2 regions of the Cryptosporangium aurantiacum genome follow, and region 1 is predicted to be linked to the other one. Evidence: riboswitches for the same ligand, from Rfam matches in the RefSeq annotation. Region 1 holds a riboswitch; the other holds the start of a gene.
The links. A riboswitch is a leader RNA that binds a small molecule or an ion and turns the genes downstream of it on or off. The one in region 1 is predicted to bind thiamine pyrophosphate.

Region 1 (7,582 bases):
TACGCTGGACGTCGTGTTGACTCTCGACCGGGCTATCTATGACGCCATCGTGGCGCACGCCCGCCGCGATCACCCCGATGAGGCGTGTGGCGTGGTGGCGGGTCCGGCCGGTAGCGACCGGCCTGACCGGTTCATCCCGATGTTGAACGCCGCCCGGTCGCCCACGTTCTACGAGTTCGACTCGATGGACCTGCTCAAGCTCTACCGGGAGCTCGACGACCGGGACGAAGAGCCCGTCGTCATCTACCACTCGCACACCGCGACCGAGGCGTACCCCTCGCGCACCGACATCTCCTACGCGCAGGAGCCGGGTGCGCACTACGTCCTGGTCTCGACCCGGGACGCGGACACCGTCGAGTTCCGCTCGTTCCGCATCGTCGACGGTGTGGTGACCGAAGAGCCGGTGGAGATCATGGAGTCCGCGTCGTGACCCCCACCCAGTCCTACCTCTTCGGCCATACTCCGGCCGAGGTGGTCTACGACTGTCGTTGCCGCTGAGTCCAACCCGTGCCGCACGATCTGGCACGTGAGGATCCACCGCATCAGCCTGCCCCCGCCGGCTGCTCTTTCGTCACTTCCAGGAGGTTTAAGTACTTATGGCGATCGAAGTCCGCATTCCGACGATCCTGCGCACCTACACCGGCGGCGAGAAGACCGTGCAGGGCGACGGTGAGACGCTCGAGGCGCTCATCGCCGACCTCGACGGCAAGTACCCCGGCCTGCGTGGCCGGCTGGTCACCGACACCGGCACGCTCCACCGCTTCGTGAACGTGTACGTCAACGACGAGGACGTCCGGTTCACCGGTGCCCTCGACACCGGCCTGAAGGACGGCGACTCGGTGACCGTGCTGCCCGCGGTGGCCGGCGGCTGCTGAGCACGGCCGGCGGGGGCCTGCGGGCCCCCGCTAGCGGCCGGTGCCAGAAGGGAGATCGACGATGGCCCGATACGACTCACTGCTCGACGCACTCGGCGAGACGCCGCTCGTCGGGCTGCCGCGACTCTCCCCGAGCGACGACGTCCGGCTCTGGGCGAAGCTCGAGGACCGCAACCCGACCGGGTCGGTGAAGGACCGCCCGGCGATCTACATGATCGCCGAGGCCGAGCGAGACGGCCTGCTCCGTCCCGGCGACACGATCCTGGAACCCACCAGCGGCAACACCGGCATCTCGCTGGCGATGGCGGCGAAGCTCAAGGGCTACCGGCTGATCTGCGTGATGCCGGAGAACACGTCGGTGGAGCGGCGTCAGCTGCTGCAGATGTACGGGGCCGAGATCATCCCGTCGCCCGCCGCCGGTGGCTCGAACCAGGCCGTCGCGATGGCGAAGCAACTGGCCGAGGAGCACCCCGACTGGAAGATGCTCTACCAGTACGGCAACCCGGCGAACGCGCGTGCGCACTACGAGACGACCGGCCCGGAGATCCTGCGGGACTGCCCGTCGATCACGCACTTCGTCGCGGGCCTGGGCACGACCGGCACGCTGATGGGTACCGGTCGGTACCTGCGCGAGAAGGTGCCGGACATCCAGATCGTCGCCGCCGAGCCCCGGTACGGCGAGCTGGTGTACGGCCTGCGCAACATCGACGAGGGGTTCGTCCCTGAGCTGTACGACGCCAGCGTGCTCACCACCCGGTTCTCGGTCGGCCCGCGGGACGCGCTGCTGCGCACCCGGCAGCTGATCGAGGTCGAGGGCATCTTCGCCGGCATCTCGACCGGTGCGATCCTGCACGCGGCGCTCGCGACCGCACACCGCGCGGCGAAGGCGGGGCAGCGCGCCGACATCGTGTTCATCGTCGCCGACGGTGGCTGGAAGTACCTCTCCACCGGCGCCTACGCCGGAACCCTCGCCGAAGCCGAAGCCGCTTTGGAAGGCCAGCTCTGGGCCTAGGTTCCTAGCGGCGGCCCGAAGCGCACCGGCACGCCGGGCGAGAAGAGTACGGACGGCGGCGGGCCGCTCGGGGCGGGCAGGCCGGCGGCGGTCAGCAGGGTCTCGTCCAGGTCCGTGAGGGTTGCGCTGTGTAGCGGCCAGGCCGGGTGCTCGTTCGGGAGGTAGATCGTCCGGCCGCGCGAGACGGTGTGCAGGCCCCAGCGTGCGGTGAGGAAGTCGTTGAGTGGTTCGGCCGGCGCCGGACCGCCCGGTACCACGGTGAACGCCGTGCGCGGCCCGGCGTCGGGCCAGCGGCGGACGCTCTCGTACGTGTACGACCCGTCCGGGCGCCGCCGGATCGCCATCCGCGACCACACGTAGTTCAGCCCGAAGAGCGTCCGCCCGATGACTACGGGCAGTAGGCGTGCGGCGTCCAGCGACCGGAAGACGACGCCGCGCCGACCGGCGGCGTCCACCGAGTAGAGCCGCACGTTCGTCTCGGCGAACCGGCCGAAGTACGGCACGCCGACGCCCAGGCCGACCCGGTCCATCCGGAAGCCGATCAGCCCCACGTAGGTCACGCCGTCGAGCGTGTCGGGACAGGTGCCCGCCGGGAGCAATGGTGCCACCACGGACGGCTCGACCGGCCAGTGCAGGAACGCCAGCTCCCGCCACCACTGGGTCATGATCGCCCGGCGGATCGGCCGTGGCGCGGTGGGCGTGACCGGCTCGGTGTTCATGGGAACAGCCTGCCACCCCTGCTTCAGATCTCATATATCGAGACGCTAATCTCGAAATATGGAATCAAGGCGGCGTTGGGTGGTGTTGGCGGCGGGCGTGGCCGGGATGACGGCCGGGTGCGCGTTCCTCTACGGGCTGCCGTACCTCCTCCCGCGTCTCCGCGCCGACGGCCTCTCGCTCACCGAGGCCGCCGTCCTGGTCGCGTGCCCGTCGCTTGGACTACTGGCGACGCTGGTGGTCTGGGGTGCACTGGCCGACCGCTACGGCGAGCGCGGCGTCATCGGGCTGGGGCTGGCCGGGGCGGGCGTGGCGCTGCTGGTCGCGGCCGCGGTGTCCGGCCCGATCGCGCTCGGGGCCTGCCTCGTCGTCGGCGGTGCCGCCGCGGGCTCGGTGAACGCGGCCAGCGGGCGGCTGATCCTGGGCTGGTTCGGCGCCGCCGAGCGTGGGCTGGCCATGGGCATCCGCCAGATGGCGCAGCCGCTCGGCGTCGCGGTGGCCGCGGTCGCGGTGCCGGTGCTCAGCGAATCCGGCCGCGCCCCCGCGCTCGTGTTCCTGGCCGCGGCGTGCCTGGTGACCGCGGTGCTGATCGCGGTCGTCGTGCGCGATCCGGCGCGGGTCGAGTCCGGCGGAGCGTCCGAAGCCGGGAGCCCATACCGCACTCCGATGCTCTGGCGGCTGCACGGCTCCGGCGCCCTGCTGGTCTTCCCGCAGTTCGCGGTCGCGACGTTCGGTTTGGTGTTCCTGGTCGACGTCGAACACTGGGACGCCGCGCAGGCCGGTCGGCTGCTCGCGGTCGCCGCGTTCGGCGGGGCGGCGGCACGTCTGATGGCCGGCTGGTGGTCCGACCGAGCCGGCAGCCGCACCGGGCCGATGCGAGTGCTCGCCGGCACCACCGGCGTCGTCGTCGCGCTGCTCGCGGCCGGAGCCGCCGGCGTGCCGGGCGTGGCGGTGACCGCGCTGGTCGCGGCCGCCGTCGTGTCGGTGTCGACGAACGGGCTCTCGTTCACCGCGGTGGCCGAATACGCCGGGCCGGGGTGGGCCGGGCGTGCGTTGGGCATCCACAACACCGGGCAGAACGCGGTCGCCGCGCTGACCGCGCCGGTGCTCGGTGCGGTCGTGACGCACGCGGGCTACCCGGTGGCGTTCGCTTCGGCCGCGTGCGCAGCGGCACTGGCCGTCGCGGTCGTCCCCACGATCCACGTCCGCGAGCCCCAGCCCGTCGCCTGACGCGAAAGCGGCCTCTAAGCCGCCCTTAGAGGCCGCTTTCGCGTCGATCCGCGCGTGAAGGCGGAACAGCCCGCGCGCCGTGGGCTGTTCCGTCGGCCGGTCTCGGGGTTATGGTGGCCGCGTCACTTGTACGCGGGAGCTCGCGCCGAAAGCGGGCTGAGAGGGTGGCTGTCCGACCAGGACGGTGCCGCCGACCGCTCGAACCTGACCGGGTAATGCCGGCGTAGGGAGCGCTCACATGAGCCGTGTTATCTCTGTTGGTCCTCTTCCGGCGAGCCGCAAGGCATACCGGGGCGAACTACGCGTCCCGGTGCGGGAGATCGAACTGACCACCGGCCAGGTGGTCGAGCGTTACGACACCTCCGGCCCGTACACCGAGTCCGATTTCCGGCCCGACCTGGACAACGGCCTGCCGAAGATCCGGAAGGCCTGGCCACGCAACTACCCCACCCAGCTGCTGGCCGCCCGCGCCGGCGAGATCACCACCGAGATGGCGTACGTCGCCGCCCGCGAGCACCTACCGGCCGAGGTGGTGCGCGACGAGATCGCCGCAGGCCGCGCGGTTTTACCGGCGAACGTCAACCACCCGGAGTGCGAACCGATGATCATCGGCAAGCGCTTCCTGGTGAAGGTCAACGCGAACATCGGCACGTCGGCGGTCACCTCCTCGCCCGCCGAGGAGGTCGAGAAGATGGTCTGGGCGACCCGCTGGGGCGCCGACACCGTCATGGACCTCTCCACCGGCCCGCGCATCCACGAGACCCGCGAATGGATCCTGCGCAACTCGCCGGTCCCGATCGGCACCGTCCCGATCTACCAGGCGCTCGAACGGGTCAACGGCGACCCGACGAAGCTGTCCTGGGACGTCTACCGCGACGTCGTCATCGAGCAGTGCGAGCAGGGCGTCGACTACATGACCGTCCACGCAGGCGTCCGGATGGCCTACATCCCGCTCACGGTCGGCCGGAAGACCGGCATCGTGTCCCGCGGTGGTTCGATCCTGGCCGCGTGGTGCCTGGCCCACCACCGGGAGAACTTCCTCTACACGCACTTCGCCGAGCTCTGCGAGATCCTGCGCGACTACGACGTCACGTTCTCACTCGGTGACGGTCTGCGGCCCGGCTCGGTCTACGACGCGAACGACGACGCTCAGCTGGCGGAACTCCGCACGCTCGGTGAGCTGACCCAGGTCGCCAAGGCCCACGGCGTCCAGACGATGATCGAAGGTCCGGGGCACGTGCCGATGGACAAGATCGCCGAGAACGTGAAGCTCCAGCAGGAATGGTGCGACGAGGCACCGTTCTACACGCTCGGCCCGCTGGCCACGGACGTCGCGCCCGGCTACGACCACATCACGTCCGCGATCGGCGCCGCGATGATCGCGTGGCACGGCACCGCGATGCTCTGTTACGTCACGCCGAAGGAGCACCTCGGACTCCCGGACCGGGACGACGTCAAGGCGGGCGTCATCGCGTACAAGATCGCCGCGCACTCGGCCGACGTCGCCAAGGGGCACCCCGGCGCCCAGGACCACGACGACCAGCTCTCCGACGCGCGCTTCGAGTTCCGCTGGGCCGACCAGTTCGCGTTGGCGCTCGACCCGGAGACCGCGCAGTCCTACCACGACGAAACACTGCCGGCTGCGCCGGCGAAGACCGCGCACTTCTGTTCGATGTGCGGTCCGAAGTTCTGCTCGATGCGCATCTCGCACGACCTGCGTACAAGCTATGCGGACGCCACGGAGCCGGCCGCCGCACCCAACCTGGCGCTTGCCGAGGCCGGCATGGCCGCGAAGTCCGCCGAGTTCCAGGCCGCAGGCGCCAAGATCTACCTGCCCGTGGTGGAGCCGTGAACAGGCCCACGGTGGCGATGACCGTGGCGGGGTCGGACTCGGGGGGCGGGGCCGGTCTGCAGGCCGACCTGCACACGTTCGCCGCGTTCGGCGTTCACGGCACCACCGCGGTCACGGCGGTGACCGTGCAGAACACGGTCGGGGTCACCGGCGTCCACGAGATACCGCCGCAGATCGTCGCCGACCAGATCGCGTCGGTCGTCGGAGACCTCCGCCCGACCGCGGTGAAGACCGGGATGCTCGCGTCGGCGCCGATCATCGAGGCGATCGCCACGGCGTTCCGCGAGCACGGCATCGGGCGCGGCGGGACGATCCCGCTGGTTGTCGACCCGGTGTGCGCGTCGATGCACGGCGACCCGCTGCTCCGGGCCGACGCTCTGGCCGCGCTGCGCGACTTGTTCGCGCTGGCCACGGTGGTGACCCCGAACCTCGACGAGGCAGCGTTGCTGGTCGGGACGCGCGACCAGCCGGACGCCGCCCGGGCACTGCTCGCGCTCGGGGCGGAGCACGCCCTGGTCAAGGGCGGCCACGGCACCGGCCCGCGCAGCCGTGACCTGCTCACCGACGGCGTCACCTCCTGGTGGCTGGACGCCGAACGGATCGAGACCGGCAACACGCACGGCAGCGGCGACACGCTGGCCGCCGCGATCGCCGCCCGGCTGGCAGGTGGCGACACGCTGCCGGACGCCGTCGCGGTGGCCAAGCGGTACGTGACGAGGGCGGTCGCGACCAGCTACTCGGTCGGCGCGGGCCACGGCCCCGTCGGCCACCCCACGGCCGACGACCCAGCCGGCCACCCCAGCCCGGTCGCCGCGGCTGAGTCCACGTCGGCCGGGGCGGTGGCTGGAGCGCCGTCGTGAGCGCCGTCCGTGTCGCGGTCGTCGGGGGCGGGGTGATCGGGCTCTCGTGCGCCTGGCAGCTGGCCCGGGCAGGCGCCGACGTCACGCTGATCGAGCCGGACCCGGCCCAGGGTGCGAGCCGGATCGCGGCCGGCATGCTCGCGCCGATCACCGAGGCCCACCCCACCGAACCGGCCCTGCTCGCCGCCGGTCGCCGTGCCGTCGACGCCTGGCCGGCGTTCGCGGCCGACCTGACGTCCACCGGCATCGACCCCGGCTACCGGACGACCGGCACGCTCGTCGCGGGGTACAGCGCGGACGACGTGGCAGCCCTGGACGAGCTCGCGGCCCGGCTGGCCACGCTCGGCCTCGACGTCGAGCGGCTCACCGGCACGGCCTGCCGCCGGTCCGAGCCGGCGCTCGCCCCGGGCGTCCGGGGCGGGCTGAGCGTGCCGGGCGACCACAGCGTCGACAACCGGGCACTGTTGCGGGCGCTCTGGGCCGCGCTGGAAGTCGTCGGCGTCCACGTCGTCACCGACACCGTGGAAGCACCGCTCACGCTCGATGCCGACGTCATGGTGCTCGCCGCGGGTGCCTGGACACCGCGGCTCACGCCGACGCTCGCCGGGCTGGTCCGTCCGGTGCGCGGCGAGAACGTGCGGCTGGTCGCCGGGCGGCACACGCCGGTGCTCACCCGGACGGTGCGGGCACTGGTCGACGGCCGCGGGGTGTACCTGGTTCCGCGGACGACCGGCGAACTCGTCGTCGGGGCCACCCAGGACGAGGTCGGCTTCGACCGGACGGTCACCGCCGGAGGGGTCCACCGGCTGCTCACCGACGCGCGCAGGGTGCTGCCGTCGATCGACGAGTACGCGCTGGTCGAGACGTCGGCCGGGCTGCGGCCGATGAGCACGGACGGAGCGCCGCTGGTCGGGTGGGTCGGCGGCGACACCCTGGTGGCGACCGGGCACGGGCGTAACGGAATCCTGCTGGCGCCGCTCACGGCCGCGATCATCACGCACCTGGTCACCGGCGCGGGGCACACGCCGGACGCGGC
Region 2 (7,582 bases), on a different contig from region 1:
ACGCGGTCCCGGCCGTCCACGTCGACAACGGCGCCTACCAGCGGCTGCGGGACTACATCCGGTCGTCGCGTCCGACCGCCGCGCTCGAACCCGCGCGGATGCGCTCGACCGGCGTCACGCGCCCCGAGGTCGCCGAGTACTCCGCACGCGGCCCGGACGGCGACTCGCTGGCGCCCGACCTGATGGCGCCGGGCACCGACGTTGTCGCCGCGGTCCCGCCCGCCCGGACCGGTACGCCGTTCGGGCTCCGCTCCGGTACCTCGGTCGCCGCACCCCAGGTTGCGGGCGCGGCGGCACTGCTGCGGAGCCGATACCCGCGCTGGTCGCCCGCCGCGGTGAAGTCCGCGCTGCTGACCTCGGCGACGACCAGGGACGCCGCCGGAACGCCGATCACTACCCAGGGTGGCGAGATCGCCGGGCCGGCCGAGTACGGGTCGGGCGCGCTGTCGGTGCGACAGGCGCTGGAGCCCGGCCTGATCTTCGACTCGGCGGCGGCCGCCACCGCGCCGTACAGCGCGCAGAACACTCCCGCGGTGGTGATCGGTGCGCTGGCAGGCGTCCGGACCGTACGGCGGACCGTGACGAACGTCGGGGACACCACCGCGGAGTACGTGGCACGCGTGGACGAGCCACCCGGCGTCGACGTGGCGGTCAGCCCGGCCCGGCTGACCCTCCGACCGGGAGAGACGGCCCGGTTCACGGTGACCGCGCATCGGATCTCGGCCCCGTACGACCAGCTGGCGGTCGGGGCGATCACCTGGTCGGACGGTGTCCACCGGGTGCGGATGCCGGTCGCGGTCACGCCGGTTGTCGTCGCCGCACCGCAGGCGGTGCAGCTCGGCGGCACGCTCACCGTCGTCCCCGGCTTCACCGGCAGGCTCAGTGCTCGGATCGCCGGGCCGGTGCCTGCGGTCGGGCACACCACCAGGCTGCGGGTGACCGGGAAGTCGTCGCGCTTCGATGCTTCCGCTCCCGAGGCGTCCGACCAGGTCGCGCGGTTCACCGTGACCGTGCCGGAGGGCACTGCGCTGGCCCGCTTCGCCACCGACGCCGAAGACCACCCGATCGGCACCGACTTGGACCTCGTGGTGTTCCGGGACGGCGAGCGGGTGGGGCGCAGCGGCGGATCGGCTGCCGATGAGCGGGTTGATTTGTCGACACCGGAAGCGGGCCGGTACGACGTGTACGTCCGGTTGATCGCGGCGCCGGGCTCCGGGCCGCTGCCGGTCCGGATGGATTCGTACCTGGTCTCCGACGGTGCGCCCGCCGCGGAGCGGTCGGTGAACACGGGGACGCCGCTGCGGCTGAGTGGCCTTCGACCCACTGGCCCCGGGCGATGGCTCGGTCGGATCGTCTGGTCCGACGGGGGGACAGGCGAGGCGACGACGCTGGTGAGCGGACGTACCGGGGTCAGCGACGGGCCCGTAGGCGACTGATCGCCGTACACAGCTCGCCGCGAGCCGAGAGTTCGGCGGCAACCGGTTCGAGCACGGCCTCGGCCGCCACCTGCTCCACCCGGCTCCGGATCCGACGCCGGGCGAGCGCTGCCCGCCGCCGCGCACCGAACGCCCCGAGACGCGCGCTGAGGAAACCCAGGATCAACCCGACGACGACGCCACCCAGCAGCATCGCGGTGGGCACCGGAACGTCCCACCCGCCCGCTTCGAGATCCGGCAGTGGCGGCTCGGGCAGCCGGAACCAGTCCAGGACGAACAGGCCGATCAGCCAGAGTGCGCCGGCCAGCGCGGTCAGCGCCAACAGGTTCTGCACGACTCGGATCAGCGCCCACCAGCGGGGGCGCCGAGCCAGGCCCAGGTCAGCACCGGCGACCGCGCGGTCGAGCAGGTCGGGGAGTTGTTCACGGCGGCCGGTGGCGGCGCGGGTCAGGACCGTCGGCCACGGATCGGGTAGACCCGCGGTGGTGCGGTCCACGAGGTTCCGGAGTGCGGTGTCGACTCGGGCCTGCTGCACAGCCGAGGGGCCCGGGAGTGCGGTGCGGACGAGTTCGCTCGGGTTGTCCGGACCTGAACCCAGCCGCGCACCCGGCAGCCCGAGACGCGTCGCCGCGCTCGGACGCACCCGCGCCAGCCAGCGGGTCATCGGCCACCCGGTCGCGGCCCTGGTCCGGCTGCGGTGGGTGCGGGCGACGGCCAGCGCGACGGCGTCCGCACCGGAGGCCTCGGTCAGCGCACCGATCACGGCCGCCCGGTCGGCCCGGTCGACGTCCGAGGCTCCGGACGGGCCGCAGACCGGTTCCAGCTCGTCGCCGAGTGCACGCAGGTCGGCGTTCAGCCGCCGTACCGACGCCTCGTGCGCGGCCACCGCGTCGACCAGCCGGGAGCGCAGCGCGGGCACCCCGTCCCCGGTCCGTGCGGAGACCGGTAGCACCGGCACGCCGTCCAGCCCTTCCCGCTGCAGCAGCCCACGCAGGTCGGCCAGCACGCCGTCGCGGGCCGTGGTGGGCACCCGGTCGATCTGGTTGAACGCCACGACCGTGACGTCGGCGTGCGTGCGCAGCGGGCGCAGGTAGTGGTCGTGCAACGCCGAATCGGCGTACTTCTGCGGGTCGACGACCCAGATCACCAGGTCGACGAGCTCCACCAGCCGGTCGACCTCGAGCCGGTGGTTCACCTTCACCGAATCGACATCCGGCAGGTCGAGCAGCACCAGCCCGGCCAAATCATCGGCACCCTCGTCACCCAGGTGGTGCCGACGCTGGACGCCCAGCCAGTCGAGCAGCGGCGCAGCACCGTCCGGGTCCCAGATCGCCGCCTGGGCCGTCGACGTCACCGGGCGACGCAGGCCGGTCGCCGCCAGCTCCGTGCCCACCAGCGCGTTGAACAGCGACGACTTGCCGCTCCCCGTGGTGCCGGCCAGCGCGACGACCGTGTGCTCGGCTCCGAGCCGCAGCCGCTGGGCGGCCTTACCGGACAGCCGCTCGGCGGTCGCCAGCGCGTCCGGGTCGAGCCGCGCGGGGCCGAGCGCGACGATCCGGTCGAGCGCGGCGAGACGCGGCGCGAGCGCGGGTTCGGCGGCCGATCGGGCGAGCAGTGTCATCGCACCAGCCCCGGTTGCCGCAGGTACGAGCGCAGCGCGGTCTCGAACTCGGCCAGCGCGTCACGGAGCGCCGTCGTCTCGTCAGCGGTGGGCGCTACGGCGTCCACCCGCTCCGAGAACCGCTGCTGCTCGTCGTCCAACAGCGTTTCGACGGTCGTCAGCAGGTCGTCGCGAGCCCGGGCCGCGAGGGTCCGGACCGCGGCGTCGCCGAAGATCGCCTCGAGCACCTTCTGGCTGACCGCGGACGTCCCACCCGCAACCACGACCTCCAGGCCGGTGAGGCCGGCGGTCTGGGCGAACACCGCGAGCATCAGGACCAGCCCGGCGCCGTTCACGCCGAACGACGTCAGCCGCGCGACGCTCCGGCGGTGGCCGCCTTCGTCCCGGACCAGGTCGAGCACCCGCTCCTGCCAGGCGCGGATCTCGTGCTCCAGGCGGGGCCCGAACTCGGCCGACGACCGCCGCAGCTCGTCGCGGATCAGCGCGCGCCCGGCGGGGCTGGACCGCCACAACTCGGTGGTCTGCTCGGCAGCCCGGTCGGACGCCGCCCGCACGAGCGCGTGCAGGTTGCCCTCGACGGCGTGCTCCACGGCCTCGGCGGCTGGCGGGCGGCCGGTGAAAAACGCGGTGACCCGGTCGCGGAGCGCCCCGATCTTGGCTTCCAGGTTGCGGGTGAACTGGCCGGTGCCGACGAACTCCTGCCAGCGGGCCAGCACCTCGCCGCGCAGCACGGTGCCGCTGCGCACGCCCTCGTCGACGGCGTCCACTGCGGCCTCGTAGCGCTCGGCGGCCTGGCCGCGTAGCTCGCCTGCGGTTCGCAACTGCTGGTCCAGCTGGTCGGAGAGGCCGGTCACGCGGTCGTGGAGGCTGGTCAGTGCCCCGGTCAGCGTCGTGCGGATGACCGCGTCCCTGGCGTCGGCGTCGGCCGCGAGATCGTCCAGCCAGATGCCCAGCTGGGCGATCTGCGCATCCGGGATGCGCTCGGCTTCCAGCTCGACCTCGGGGATCGCGAACACGGCGGTGTCGCCGAGGTGCTCGGCGGCGAGCATCGAACGGAGGTGGTCGCCGATCTCCTTGACACCCTCGGGCGGCACCCGGTTGAGGACGATCGCGAGTGCGGTGGTGCGCTGGGCTGCGGTGTGCAGGAGGTCCCAGGGGACGGCGTCGGCGTAGCGGGCGGCGGTGGTGACGAAGATCCAGAGGTCCGCGGCGGCCAGCAGCTGACCGGCCAAATCCCGGTTCTCGGCGACGACCGAGTCGATGTCCGGCGGATCCAGCAGCGCGAGCCCCTGCGGTACGGCGTCATGCGGCACCAGCTGCAGCGTGCGCGCACCCGCGTCGGCATCCGGCCCGGAACCCGACCCGGAAGGCCGCCCGGTCGTCCGCGACAGCCCCGGCAGGATGCGGTCGGTCTCGAACCACCCGACGTCGTCCGGGTGGCAGACGAGCACCGGCGCGCGGGTCGTCGGCCGGAGCCACCCGGCCTTCGTCACCTCGGCCCCGACCAGCGTGTTCACCAACGTCGACTTGCCGGCCCCGGTGGAGCCGCCGACCGCGACCAGCATCGGGGCGTCCAGCTGGCGCAACCTCGGCAGCAGATAGTCGTCCACCTGACCGACGAGCTCGGACTGCGACCGGCGGGCGCCCTCGGCGTCCACCACCGCCAGACCGAGCCGGACCCGGGCCACCGAGGCGCGCAGCGCCTCCAGCGCGTCGGCGAGCCGTGGACCGTCCATGCCCGAGGTAGTGACCGCAATGGGGGCACCTCAACCACTCGCGGTTAGGATCGGCGTCGTGGGCGGTCAGCCGTCCACCGGGGAGCTCGGGTCAGCCGGGCTGAGAGGGCGACCATCGCGTCGCCGACCCGTGGAACCTGCTCTGGGTAATGCCAGCGGAGGGAGAACCGGCGCTTCGCCGGAACACTTCACGCCCCAACGGCTCATCCCGGTGCTCGACTCCGGAGGAAACCGGATGCGCACCCCACGTTTACTTACCGCTGTACTACTAGTCGCGGCACTCGCGGCGTGCTCGTCGTCGGACGACGACACCAAGACCGAGTCCAAGACCGTCACGCTCGTCACCCACGAGTCGTTCGCGGTCAGCGACGCGGTGCTGGCCGACTTCAAGAAGCAGAGCGGCCTGACCGTGAAGGTCCTCCGCAGCGGCGACGCCGGCGCGCTGGTGAACAAGGCCGTGCTGAGCAAGGGCAACCCGCAGGGCGACGTGCTGTTCGGCGTCGACAACACGTTTCTGTCCCGGGCGGTCGGCGCCGACATCTTCACCGAGTACGAGGCGAAGGGTCTCGACGGCGTCCCGGCCGCGCTGACGCAGGGCACCGATGGCAAGGCCACCCCGGTCGACTACGGCGACGTCTGCGTCAACTACGACAAGGCCTGGTTCGCCGGCAAGAAGATCGCGCCCCCGGCCAGCTACGCCGACCTGCTGAAGCCCGCCTACAAGGACCTGCTCGTGGTCGAGAACCCGGCGACGTCCTCGCCAGGGCTCGCGTTCCTGCTCGGCAGCATCGCTACCGAGGGCGAGGACGGCTGGAAGGACTACTGGACGAAGCTGAAGGCGAACGGCGCCCTGGTCGTTGACGGCTGGGAGGAGGCCTACCAGCAGCGCTTCACGATCGGCTCGCAGGGCAAGGGCGACCGGCCGCTGGTCGTCTCGTACGCGTCCAGCCCGCCCGCCGAGGTCGTCTACGCGGAGAAGAAGCCGGCCGACGCGCCGACGGCGGTGGTCACCGACACCTGCTTCCGCCAGGTCGAGTACGCCGGTCTGCTGGACGGCGCGGAGAACCCGGAGAACGGGAAGAAGCTGCTCGACTTCCTGCTCTCGCCGGCGTTCCAGAAGGACGTCCCGCTGCAGATGTTCGTGTTCCCCGCGGTCGACGGCACGCCGCTGCCGGCCGAGTTCACGAAGTACGCTGCGGTTCCCGCGAAGCCGCTGACGCTCCCCGCCGACCAGATCACCAAGAACCGTGAAGCGTGGATCGACGAGTGGACAAACGCCGTCTTGCGCTGAGCGTCGTTCCGCTCGCCTTCCTCGCGGTCTTCTTCGCCTATCCGGTCGCGTCCCTGCTGAGCCTCGGGCTCGGTGAGGGCGCGCCGGGCGAGCTGCTGACCGATCCGGGCGTGCGCAGCGTGCTCTGGTTCACGGTCTGGCAGGCGACGGCCTCCACCGTGCTCACCGTGCTGATCGCGCTGCCCGGCGCGGCGATGCTCGCCCGTTTCGCCCTGCCCGGGCGGGCGCTGCTGAAGGCGCTGGTCACGGTGCCGTTCGTGCTGCCGACCGTCGTCGTCGGGGCGGCGTTCCTCGCGCTGATCGGCCCGGACGGGCTGCTCGGCGTCGAACTCGACCGGACGGTCTGGGCGATCCTCGCCGCGCACGTGTTCTTCAACTACGCGGTCGTGGTGCGGATCGTCGGCAGCGTCTGGGCGCAGCTCGACCGTCGGCAGGAGGAGGCCGCCCGGGTACTCGGCGCGTCGCGGCTCTCCACGTTTCTGCGGGTGACCCTTCCGGCGCTGCGGCCCGCGATCGCCGCGGCGTCGTCGGTGGTGTTCCTGTTCACGTTCACGTCGTTCGGCATCGTGCAGATCCTCGGCGGCCCGGAGTACGCGACGCTCGAGGTCGAGATCTACCGCCGGACGGTCTACCAGCTCGACCTCTCCGGCGCGGCGGTGCTCTCGCTGGTGCAGTTCGCGGCGGTGGCCGTGCTGCTGCTCGTGGACGGGCTGCTCACCGGGCGGCAGCGGGCCGCGCGGCTGGCCGAACCGACGCCCAGGCGCCCGCGCGGCCCGGCCGAGTGGGCGTTCGTCGGCGTCAACCTCGTGGCGCTGGTCGGTCTCCTGATGACGCCGCTGGCCGTGCTGGTCGAGCGGTCGTTCGCGACCGCGGACGGCTACGGCCTCACGTACTGGCGGGCGCTGGCGCACTCGGACACGTCGAGCACGCTGCCGGTACCGGCCTGGGAGACCGTGCTGACCTCGCTGCGGTACGGGATCGCCGCGACCGCGATCGCGGTGCTGGTCGGCGTCTGTGCCGCGGTCGTGCTGGTGCGTCCGGGGCGGCTGAGCGGAGGGTTCGGGCTGCTGCTGATGCTGCCGCTCGGCACATCCGCGGTGACGGTCGGTTTCGGGTTCCTGATCGCGCTCGACGAGCCACCGCTCGACCTGCGGGACTCGGCTCTGCTGGTGCCGTGCGCGCAGGCGCTGGTGGCGGTGCCGTTCGTGGTCCGTGCGGTGTTGCCGGTACTGCGGGCGATCGACAACCGGCTCCGTGAGGCCGGTGCGGTGCTCGGCGCGACACCGCTGCGGGTCTGGTGGCGCGTCGACGCTCCGTTGGTCTGGCGTCCGCTGGCCGCCGCCGCGGGGTTCGCGTTTGCGATCTCGCTCGGCGAGTTCGGCGCGACCGTGTTCATCGCCCGCGCCGACAGCCCGACGATCCCGGTGGCGATCGCTCAGCTGCTGGGTCGGCCGGGAGCGGTCAACAGCGGTCAGGCGATGGCGTTGGCCACGATATT

Region 2: it holds a riboswitch for thiamine pyrophosphate, as region 1 does, so the genes downstream of both, BUB75_RS10750 (thiamine ABC transporter substrate-binding protein) here and thiC (phosphomethylpyrimidine synthase ThiC) in region 1, are expected to answer to the same signal.

Annotation. Positions count from the first base shown of each region.
Region 1 is NZ_FRCS01000004.1:604,475-612,056, reverse strand. It holds gene BUB75_RS17215 (M67 family metallopeptidase) at 14-430, shown strand; gene BUB75_RS17210 (MoaD family protein) at 597-875, shown strand; gene BUB75_RS17205 (PLP-dependent cysteine synthase family protein) at 937-1,887, shown strand; gene BUB75_RS17200 (YqjF family protein) at 1,884-2,606, opposite strand; gene BUB75_RS17195 (MFS transporter) at 2,686-3,834, shown strand; TPP riboswitch at 3,957-4,081, shown strand; gene thiC (phosphomethylpyrimidine synthase ThiC) at 4,073-5,686, shown strand; gene thiD (bifunctional hydroxymethylpyrimidine kinase/phosphomethylpyrimidine kinase) at 5,704-6,546, shown strand; gene thiO (glycine oxidase ThiO) at 6,543-7,582, shown strand, end outside.
Region 2 is NZ_FRCS01000002.1:854,464-862,045, reverse strand. It holds gene BUB75_RS48110 (S8 family serine peptidase) at 1-1,436, shown strand, start outside; gene BUB75_RS10760 (GTPase) at 1,411-3,057, opposite strand; gene BUB75_RS10755 (dynamin family protein) at 3,054-4,793, opposite strand; TPP riboswitch at 4,871-4,958, shown strand; gene BUB75_RS10750 (thiamine ABC transporter substrate-binding protein) at 5,029-6,084, shown strand; gene BUB75_RS10745 (ABC transporter permease) at 6,060-7,582, shown strand, end outside.